2 regions of the Brevundimonas sp. NPDC055311 genome follow, and region 1 is predicted to be linked to the other one. Evidence: riboswitches for the same ligand, from Rfam matches in the RefSeq annotation. Region 1 holds a riboswitch; the other holds the start of a gene.
The links. A riboswitch is a leader RNA that binds a small molecule or an ion and turns the genes downstream of it on or off. The one in region 1 is predicted to bind cobalamin.
Positions count from the first base shown of each region.

Region 2: another riboswitch for cobalamin. It lies ahead of ACWIDZ_RS15610 (hypothetical protein); the one in region 1 lies ahead of ACWIDZ_RS04550 (TonB-dependent receptor plug domain-containing protein).

Region 1 covers NZ_JBSHMV010000001.1:927,308-932,527, reverse strand. The annotation lists gene ACWIDZ_RS04565 (MFS transporter) at 1-1,198, shown strand, start outside; gene ACWIDZ_RS04560 (alpha/beta hydrolase) at 1,270-2,253, shown strand; gene cobU (bifunctional adenosylcobinamide kinase/adenosylcobinamide-phosphate guanylyltransferase) at 2,257-2,778, opposite strand; cobalamin riboswitch at 2,818-3,026, shown strand; gene ACWIDZ_RS04550 (TonB-dependent receptor plug domain-containing protein) at 3,159-5,117, shown strand; gene cobD (threonine-phosphate decarboxylase CobD) at 5,122-5,220, shown strand, end outside.
Region 2 covers NZ_JBSHMV010000007.1:25,256-30,475, reverse strand. The annotation lists gene ACWIDZ_RS15615 (UdgX family uracil-DNA binding protein) at 1-666, shown strand, start outside; cobalamin riboswitch at 1,506-1,745, shown strand; gene ACWIDZ_RS15610 (hypothetical protein) at 1,910-2,383, shown strand; gene ACWIDZ_RS15605 (hypothetical protein) at 2,648-2,866, opposite strand; gene ACWIDZ_RS15600 (hypothetical protein) at 3,215-3,478, shown strand; gene ACWIDZ_RS15595 (hypothetical protein) at 3,475-3,933, opposite strand; gene ACWIDZ_RS15590 (hypothetical protein) at 3,933-4,247, opposite strand; gene ACWIDZ_RS15585 (hypothetical protein) at 4,613-4,741, shown strand; gene ACWIDZ_RS15580 (hypothetical protein) at 4,939-5,220, shown strand, end outside.

The DNA.
Region 1 (5,220 bases):
CGCCATGGTGATCAACTACGTCGACCGTCAGATGATCGGCTTCCTGAAGCCGACCCTGTCGACCGAGTTGGGCTGGTCCGAAACAGATTACGCCGACATCGTTTTCTGGTTCCAGGCGTCCTACGCCGTCTTCTACCTGATCTTCGGTCGGGTCATGGACAAGATCGGCGCGCGCTGGGGCCTGGGGGTCGCCTTCTTCATCTGGCAGATCGGCCACATGATGCACGGCGCGGCCCGCGACCTGTCGCACTTCATCATGGCCCGCATGATCCTGGGCGTCGGCGAGGCCGGCGGCTTTCCCGGCGGCATCAAGGCCGTGGCCGAGTGGTTCCCCAAGAAGGAACGCGCCTTCGCCACCGGCCTGTTCAACGCAGGCACCAATATCGGCGCCATCGTCACGCCGTTGCTCGTCCCGGTTCTGGTGCTCAGCTTCGGCTGGCAGATGGCCTTCGTCATCACCGGCCTGCTGGGCCTGATCTGGCTGCCGATCTGGCTGATCGTCTATCGCCGTCCGCGTGAAGTGAAGAAGCTGTCGACGGCCGAACTGGAGTGGATCGAGCAGGACCCCGCCGACCCTGTCGAGAAGATCGGCTGGAAGAAGCTGCTGACGGTCAAGGAAACCTGGGCCTACGCCGCGGGCAAGTTCCTGATCGATCCCATCTGGTGGATGTTCCTGTTCTGGCTGCCCGACTTCCTGGGCAAGACCTACGGGCTGGATCTGAAGACCTTCGGCCCGCCGATCGTCGCCATCTACCTGCTGTCCGACGTCGGCTCGGTCGGCGGCGGCTGGCTGTCGGGACGCTTCATGAACCGCGGTATGAACCTGAACAAGGCCCGCAAGCTGACCATGCTGATCTGCGCCCTGTGCGCCGTCCCGGTCGCCTTTGCGGCGTTCGCCTCCAACCTGTGGATCGCGGTGCTGATCATCGGTCTGGCCACGGCGGCTCACCAGGGCTTCTCGGCCAACCTCTACGCCTTCCCCGGCGACGTCTTCCCGCGTGGAGCGGTGGGCTCGGTCGTCGGAATCGGCGGGATGCTGGGCGGCATCGGCGGCATGATCATGGCCAAGTACGCCGGCTTCGTGCTGGACAAGCTGGGCACCTACACCCCGATCTTCGTGGTGGCGGCCTCGGCCTATCTGGTGGCCTTGCTGGTGGTCCACATCATCTCGCCCAGATACGAACCGGCCAAGGTCTAAGGACCCGACGCCGAGAGGGGCGCTCGTCTGAGGGGGCGGGCGCCCCTCTTCAATTCCACCGGGAGGGTTTCATGAACATCCATCGCCGCGCCCTGTTGAGGGTTGGAGCCGCCGCTGGCGGCGCGTTCGCCGCGCCGGGCGTCGTCCTGGCGCGCAATCAGGCTGTTGCGCCGCCCGACCCGACCGAGACGGTCCGCTTGTGGCCCGCCGGCGCGCCGGGCGGCGAAGGCGTGAGCGTGGTTCCCATCGTGCCGGAGCGATCGACGGACCCGAGCTATCGCGACCGCTACGCCCAGTACACGACCGATCCCCTGATGACGGTGGTGCGGCCCGCCCGGCCGAACGGTTCGGCCATGCTCCTGATTCCAGGAGGCGGCTATCGCTGGTCCGTTCTGGACAAGGAGGGCTTCGACGTGGCCCGCGTCTTCGCCGCCAGCGGGACGACCTGTTTCGTGCTGCGCTATCGGCTGCCGGCTGATGGTTGGGCGGCGGGACCGGACGCCCCCCTGCAGGACGTGCAGCGGGCGATCCGGCTGATCCGCAGCCGCGCGGCGGAGTTCGACGTGCGGCCGGATCGCGTGGCGGTGCTGGGCGCATCAGCCGGCGGCCATCTGGCGGGTCTGGCCAGCGCCCGGACGGACGCCGCCTACGCCTCGATCGACGGCGCCGATACGGCGTCCCTGCGGCCGGATCTGACGGTGTTGCTCTATCCCGTCGCAACCATGACGGACCCCTACGTCCACGCTGGGTCCCGCGCCCACCTGCTCGGCGCCGCGCCTCGCGCCGAGGCGATCGCGGCCTATTCGCTCGAGCAGATGGACTGGTCGGGCGCCGCGCCGGTCTTCCTGATCCATGCGATGGACGACGCCTCGGTGCCGGTCGAGAACAGCCTCATGCTTCTTTCCAGCCTGAAGGCGGCCGACGTCAGGACCGAAGCCCACCTGTTCCAGGAAGGCGGTCATGGTTTCGGAACGCGCCTGATCGCCGGCCGACCGGCGGACGCCTGGCCCGAGCTGACGCGGCGCTGGGCCGGCCGGCTGGACTTCGCTCTTTAGAGGCTAGATCCGCTCCAGCGGCAGACGCATCCCGGCCACGATCAGACAGGCCGCGTCGGCGACGGCGGCGATGCGCTGGTTCAGGCGGCCGGCCTCGTCGCGAAAGCGTCGGCCCAGCGGATTGTCGGGGACCAGGGACCAGCCGACCTCATTGCTGACGACCCACAGCGTGGCGGGGCAGGCGGCCAGGGCCGGGGCCAGGTCGTCGAAGGCGGCGGCTAGGTCGCGCTCGGCCAGCATCTGATTGCTGAGCCACAGGGTCAGGCAGTCGACCACCGCCACATCCTCGGCCGATAGGGCGCGCACGGCCTCGGCCAGATCCAGCGGCGCCTCGACCTGGCGCCAGCCCTGGTTGCGTTCGGCCTGATGGCGGGCGATGCGGTCGCGCATCTCGTCGTCGAAGGCCTCGGCGGTGGCGATGAAGACGGGCGTGCGGCCCGCCGCCTCGGCGGCCCTCTCGGCCTGTCGTTGGGCGTAGCCGCTCTTGCCGGAACGGGCGCCGCCGAGAACCAGCGTCAGGGTCATGCGTCGTCTCTCCGGTTGACCTGAACCGCGCGCGGTCCTACTGCCACGGTCGCGTCAGGTTCCCCGAAAGGGGATTGAAAGGGAACGGAGTGTGAAACTCCGGCTGTTCCCGCAACTGTAAGCGGCTAGCCCGCGCGTCATACGCCACTGGCGGTCCGGAAGGCCACGGCCTGAACGACTACTGGGAAGGCGACGCGCACCGGCCTTGATCCGCGAGCCAGGAGACCTGCCTGTCGCCGTCGTTCTCCGCGCGGTCGGGATGTGCCGGGCGGTCGAGGCAACTCGTGTGACGACAGTCGTAAACCAGCCGCGTCAGCGGCCGCTTTCGCTCATCCGGGCGACGGGCGGTCCGGCGCGGCGTCGTCATATGGAGACCCGGAATGAACCGGACCGCATTCGCTACCCTGGCCGCCGCCAGCCTTCTGGCCGCCGCGCCTGCTTTCGCTATTGAAACCGTCGATCAACAGGCCGCCGCTCCTGACGTGGCGGGTCGCGCCGGCGCCATCGCCGTCGAGGACGTGGTCGTCACCGCCAACCGCTCGGCCCAGCCGATCGAGCGCGTCGGCGCCTCCGTCACCGTCCTGACCCAGGCCGCTATCGAGGCGCGCCAGACCCCGGCCGTGGTCGAGTTGCTGGCCCAGACGCCGGGCGTCAGCTTCACTCGCAACGGCGGCGTCGGCGCCTCGACGGGCGTCAACATCCGCGGCGCCGAGAGCCAGCACACTGTCGTCCTGATCGACGGGGTCAAGCTGAACGACCCGTCCTCGACGCAGGGCGGTTTCAACTTCGGCAACCTGCTGATCGGCGACACGGCGCGCATCGAGGTGCTGCGCGGCGCCCAGTCGACCCTGTGGGGCAGCCAGGCCATCGGCGGCGTGGTCAACATCGTCACGGCCGAGCCGACCGAAGTCCTGCAAGGCAGCCTCGACGCCGAGGCCGGCGCGCGCGGCACGACTTATTTCCGCGGCGGCGTCGGCGGCGCCAATGAGCGCCTGAGCTGGCGTCTGGCGGCCAGCCGTTATGACACTGACGGCTTCTCGGCCTTCGCAGAGGGGACCGAAGACGACGGCTACACCAACACCGGCCTGTCGGGCCGCCTGAACGTCAAGGTGACGGACGCTGTTTCGCTGGACCTGCGCTCGGTCTGGTCCAGCGGCCGCAACGATTTCGACGCCTTCAACGGCGACAGCCGCGAATACGGCAAGACCCAGGAGCTGGTCGCCTATGCCGGCCTGAACTTCGACCTGCTGGACGGCCGGTTCCGCAACCGCATCGGCTACGCCCACACCGATACGGATCGCCGCAACTTCAACCCGGACAACACGGTCCAGACCCTGACCTTCGACGCAGAAGGCCAGAACCGCCGCTGGGAATATCAGGGCGCCTTCGCCTTCACCGAGGCGCTGAACGCGACCTTCGGCCTGGAGCACGAGAAGTCGGAGATGAAGACCCGGTCGCCTGGCGACTGGGATCCGAACCCGGCCTTCGGTCGCGGCGAGGCCGAGCTGAACAGCGCCTATGGCCAGTTGCAGTGGACGGTGCTGGACGGCCTGACCCTGACCGGCGGCCTGCGCTATGACGACCACGCCCAGTATGGCGACAACCTGCTGGGCCAGGTCGCTGCGGCCTGGGCCCTGAACGAGGGCGATACGGTGGTGCGCGCCAGCTGGGGCCAGGGTTTCCGCGCGCCGGGCCTGTATGAGCTGTACAGCGAGTACGGCAACCTGACGCTTCAGCCCGAAGAGTTCGACAGCTGGGAGATCGGCGTCGAGCAGCGCCTGTTCGACCGTGCTGTCGTCTCGGCGACCTACTTCAATCGCCAGGCGGACAATGAGATCCGCTACAACGGCTGCTCGACGCCCTCGACGGACCCGCTGTGCACCGTCAACGGCGCGGGCCGCTGGGGCTATTACCGCAACGTCCAGAAGACCGAGGCGCAAGGCGTCGAACTGGTCGGCCGCGTGGATGTGACGGAGCGCCTGAACGTCAGCGCCAACTATACCTGGACCGACGCCAAGAGCGCCTCGGGCACCACGGACGGCAAGCGTCTGACGCGCCGTCCCGAGCATATGGCGAACTTCGCCGCCGACTATGCCTTCGCCTTCGGCCTGAAGACGGGCGTGGCCGTGCGTTACGTCGGCGAGACGTTCAACAACGATACGAACACGGTGAAGGTCGGCGCCTACACCCTGGTCGATCTGCGCGCCTCCTATCCGGTCAACGACATCCTTGAAGTCTACGGCCGGATCGAGAACGCCTTCGACGAGGACTATCAGACGGTCCTGAACTACGGCGCGCCGGGCCGCGGCGTGTTCGGCGGCGTTCGCGTCCGGTTCTGATGTGATGAAGGACGCCGCGTTCCTGACGACGGCGACCCGGCACGGCGGCGGCCTGATGACGGCCGCGGCCGCCTATCCCGACGCGCCGCAGCCCTGGCTGGAC
Region 2 (5,220 bases), on a different contig from region 1:
CAGCCCGCGCCTCGACCCAACGAACGGTTCCAGCGTGTTCGCGCGCCCGCGATTGATCGCGCCACGACCGATGATCTGGTTCCCGAGACTCTCGACGACCTGGCGCGCGGCGTTCAGGGCTGCCGCCGCTGTCCCTTGTGGCGGGACGCCACCCAGGGCGTCTGCGGCGAGGGGCCGGCGCGCGCCGGCCTGATGGTGGTCGGCGAACAGCCAGGCGATCAGGAAGACCTGGCCGGACGTCCCTTCGTCGGCCCGGCCGGACGCCTGCTGGACACCATGCTGGAGGCGGCGGGGCTGGATCGGCGCGACCTCTACCTCACCAATGCGGTCAAGCATTTCAAGCACGAGCCGCGCGGCAAGCGCCGTCTGCACAAGACGCCCAATGCGAGCGAGGTCCAGGCCTGCCGCTGGTGGCTTGATCATGAGCGGCGCCTGGTGAAGCCTCGGTTGATCCTGGCGCTGGGCGCGACGGCGGGTCTGGCGCTTCTGGGCCGAAAGCCCGCCGTGCAGGCGGAGCGCGGCCAGATCATCACGGCGGACGACGGCGCGCGGGTGCTGTTAACGGTTCATCCCGCCTATCTGCTGCGCCTGCCTGATCCAACGACGAGGGATAAAGAACGCGCCAGGTTCCTGGCGGACCTCGCGGTCGCGTCGGCTGAACTTTAAGATATCAGGCGAGAAAACCAAGTGTGAGGTATCGGCGTTCGCATAGTCGCTCTGACTATGCCGATCTGAGGCAATATAAATCCAGTAAAATCAATGTATTATGTGGGCTTTTTTAATCCGGACTTGGAGTCTATTTCCCTATCCGCGAGGGCGGAACGCTCCGCCTTCGCAGAGGCGCGCTGCCGTCGATCCCTTTGAAGCTCGGTGGGATGCTCTACGGATGATTTAGGTTGGGCGGCATAAGGTGGCGCTGTTTCCGCGGATTTTCCGTAGGATGACGACGACTTTCCAACCGAGGCATACCCCTCGAGCACTCCATTCAGCTCGGAGAGCAGTCTAGTCCGTTCCGGATCGTTCGCCAGACTCTGCAGTCGTTCGTTCAGGGCGACCAGGAAGGCGGCGCGATCATTGTGCCAGTCTGGACGGGTCGCCTGGCCAGGAGTCAATCTGGCCGCGCCACGCGCGAGAGGCGTAATCGAGGCGCGAGTCAGTCGATAGGACTGATCAAGCTCAGACGTCACTAGAGCATAACCAGCCTCGGTCAGCCGGGCCGCCAGAGCGGCTAGGGCTGTGCTCGCCGTGGTCGAGCAGCACAGCGCCTGCGACCGGCTTCCTGGCCTCGAGCCATGCGACGAGATCGGTGGCGTCGCAGCAGGCTTCGCCAACATCCGTCGCGGCCATCTGATGTCCATCCCTATGGCTCAGAGCGCATTCAGGCGCTGACGCAGGCCGACATTCAGGCCTGGCGAGAAGCCGATGAGCTCGCAGTACTAGCATAATTATATAAAGATATCTTTATATAATAATTGACTCTGGCGGCTGGCGTGTCATGTTCACGCCGTCGTGGTTCTCCGCACGGTCCTCGGACTGCGCGAAGCTAAGAGGGAAGCCGGTGAGACCTCGGTCGATGCCGGCGCTGCCCCCGCAACTGTGAGCGGCGAGTTGAAGGTCCATTTTGTGTCACTGGGGGTTCGCCTCCGGGAAGGCCGGACCGGAGGCGATGCCCGACAGATAGAGAATCTCTGTGGTCTGGGCGTGCGCAAGGCATGACAGCGACTGGCCATGCGAGGATATAGGGGTCCAGTCGGCGCGTCGGCGCTGACCGGCCTCCACCAGGGGCGATCTCAGAATATCTCATTGCCCTTTTCGGTCGTGGCGGTCCTCGCCGGAAATGTGCGAGGGTGGAAGGAGGCTTCGTGAGACGGCCGACGCAACCCGCCCGGTCGGAGAGGGTTGAGCCTTCATGCGCTTCCTCGACCTGCTTCCCTCGGTCCTGATCGGCGCCGCCGCCAGCGCGCGTTCGATGACGCCCATGGCCGTCATCGCCGCAGCGCGCCTGGGCCGCCGCGCCACGCCGGGCAGACTCGTTCTGCTCGACCGTCCGTTATTCAGGTTCGGTGCGCTGGCGATGGGCGTTGGCGAACTGCTGGGCGACAAGATGAAGTCCGCGCCGGATCGTACGGTATTCCTCGGCCTGCTTGCCCGGATCGCGAGCGCCGGGATCGCCGGCGGCGCCCTGGCGCCGAGGGGACGCGAGCGGCGCGGCGCCGCCCTGGCCGTGGGCGTCGCCATACCGCTGGCCTATCTGACGCTGGCCGGCCGAAAGGCCGCGCTGCGGCGCATTGGCCAGACCCGCAGCGGGATCGTCGAGGACCTTGTCGTTGCAGGCCTTGGCGTTGCGACGGTCGCTGGTGCGACACGCGCGCGGCGGCCTTAGCCGACCAGCCTGACGGCGTCAGATTTGCACAGCGTGAGCCCGATGGTTGCGCGCCGCTCTGGTGAACTGCGAGATCGCACCCGCGACGATCGGAGATAGGCGGTCAGGGCGGCTCGGTGAGCCCGGACGCCAAGTGTATAGGGCGTCGCCGGAACAGGGCGGCGCTCAAGCTGTGCGGCGGCGCAAGAGCGCCGCCGCCACCGACGATCAATCAGTCGAATGGGCGCCGCTCCGGAGATTCGGCCAGCCACCCATTCCTGCTGATCAGGCGCCCGTGCCAAAGCCCTTCGGACCGCCGGCGCCCGCGGCGCCGTCGCCGCCGGTCGAAGGCGATGTGTTCCTGTCGGCCGGATTGTTGTTCGCCAGAGGGTCTTGATTGGCTCCGCTCTTGCGAGCCTGGCGGCCGGCTTCGACTTCATCGCCGTCCAGTTCGGGCGCTTCCCTGGGATTGCGGTTCGGATCGTTCGGTTGGACGTCGGTCATGGTCATCTCCCTGTTGGTTGCCTGAAACCAAGCGGTGGGAGGTTCACTGGTTCCGAGCTACTTCGCGAATCGAAACGGCCCAGCGAGAACCGGGGGACTGTCCTCAAGCCGGGCCGCTGATCCCATTGAAGGGATTTGTTGACGGCGAAGCGCCGCGGAAGGTTACCAGTCAGGCGGCACGGGCGCCGCGCCCGCGGCCATAACATTCATCGTGAGGGCAGCCATCGCGACGCCTATAGTTTTACGGACATATAACTCTCCCGATGAAGACTATCTCCTGGCGAGAGGGTCACAACCGTTACGCGAGTGCGCAACTCACAAGAGTGTTGGCGCGCCAGAAGGTCGCACATGGACGAAGACGACGACATCGACCCTTCAGACGACCCGATTTATCGGGCTGGCGTGCTCATGGGCAGGAACCAGGCGCTGACGGACGTCATGGAGCGTCTGTTCTCGCCGGACGCCGTATCAGCCGAGAAGACCGTCCGCGCCCTTCACGCCTGGGTCCAGCAGACCATGGACGAGGTGAGGGTTGAGATGCAGCTCGTGTTCGCGGATTTCGGGGCCGAGGCCGAGGCCGAGGCCGAGGACGACGAAGACGATGAGGGCTAGAGCTTAGCGCGCGCCCTCTCCAGGCGAGCCTGTAGTTTCTCGCGCTGCGCTTCATAGGCCGTCCGTTCCTCTTCCCTGCGCGCCCTAATGGCTTGCAGCTCTTCATCCAGCCGCCGTGCGGCCTGACCGTGCATGGCGTCGAGGTCGTCCAGGGCGATTTGGGCTTCCTCCACGCGTTTCCGATCGGCGGCGCTGGGCTGCTTCGTCTTCTTCGCCGCGCCCTTCTTCGGAGCGCTCGCCGGGAGCTTCACGTCGAGCCTGCGCTCAATCACCGTGCCGGGCGAAGCCTTGGCGGCCTCAGCGTCGGGGCTGTCGTCGATTTCCTTGGCCAGGCCGGTGGCGAAGAGATCCTGGCCGCTGCCCCAAGCGGCTAACGCCTTCGGTCGCGAGCTGGCCGCCACGGTGAAGGTGTGGAAGCCGTCCGACCATTCGAACAGCTTGAGCCGCGGAGCCATCAGATCGGATCCGCAAGCGGCGGCCTGGGCAGTTCGCGTGCGCCCTCCGGCTCGGCGACGCCAGGCGGTGAAGGCTCCGTACCGGCGGCGTCCTCGATCTTCTTCATCTGTGTGGCGTCGTCGTCCAACTCCGGCGGGGCAGGGGGCGGGTCCGATGGTTTCGGCTTGACCGGACGGGCGGAGATGTTCTCCTGGCCGACGCCGCGAAGCCGTTCGGCTGGATCACCCCTCGATACTGTGTCGGCTTTGACCGGCGTCAGGTCGCCGTCCTCATTGTTGAGCTGTTCAGGCGGATCACGTGGGGTCTCGGTCATGGCTCTCTCCTCTTATTCCCAGAGAAGTTGAGGGGGCGAGGAGGCGTTCCAGAACCTGGCGCCATGACTGTCTCGCCGGTGTTCGCCTCGCCTACGCCCATCAACGCGAATTGCGGCAGGGATAGGTGTCGCGCCGAGTTGCAAAGGTAATGCGGCTCTTCCAGCGCTTGGATTCGAGATCGTGGGAGCCAGGTCCGATCGACTTTGCTGAGGCCGTGTCCCGGCCGTGTCTCGAAACGGGGATGCCAGCGCGAAAGAGGATTCGGCTCTCGAGCGCCAGCCTGCTTCCGCATGGGTCCGCTAGGCGACCCAAGGAACAGGTCGCGCGGCGGGTTCTTGCTTCACCGTCACAGAGGAGCCGCGAAATGCCTCACTTCACCATTCGCTACAGTGGAGCGGGGACAGGCGTCCTGCGCGTCGAATGCGTCACGGTGGAGGACGCCGCGGCCGCCATGGCCGAGGCGCGGCGGCGGCTAGCCCTTTTCTTCCGCTGAAGTCTTCGACGACGAGCATGCCTTGTACCGACTGGCGTCGAGGCGAGATGGCGTTTCGGCCGCAGAGACGGGCGAAGCGCGGACCTCGGAGCGGGCTGGATGACCCGGAACCTTACGGTCCGCGGGAAAGTCTTCGACGCGGCGGAACGCTTTGAATCCGGGCGACTTCCCTCAACACCTCATCAAAGGAGAAACCCATGAGAGCTTCCATAGGTCTGATCGGAGCCGTCGTTCTGCTTGGAGCGTGCGGAGATAACCGCGACGCCCAATCCCCTGTCGAAGGGCCTGTGGTGTCCGCGTCGGAGACACCTCGGAACCCCGCCGTCGACACGACGGAGAACGCTGCAGAGGGGACGATCACGCCGGGCGCAAATTCCTTTACCGAGGGGCAGGCGAGAAGCGCCATTGAGAAACAGGGCTACGCCCAGGTCGGCGGTTTGAGCCAGGGCGAAGACGGCGTCTGGACGGCGACCGCCGTC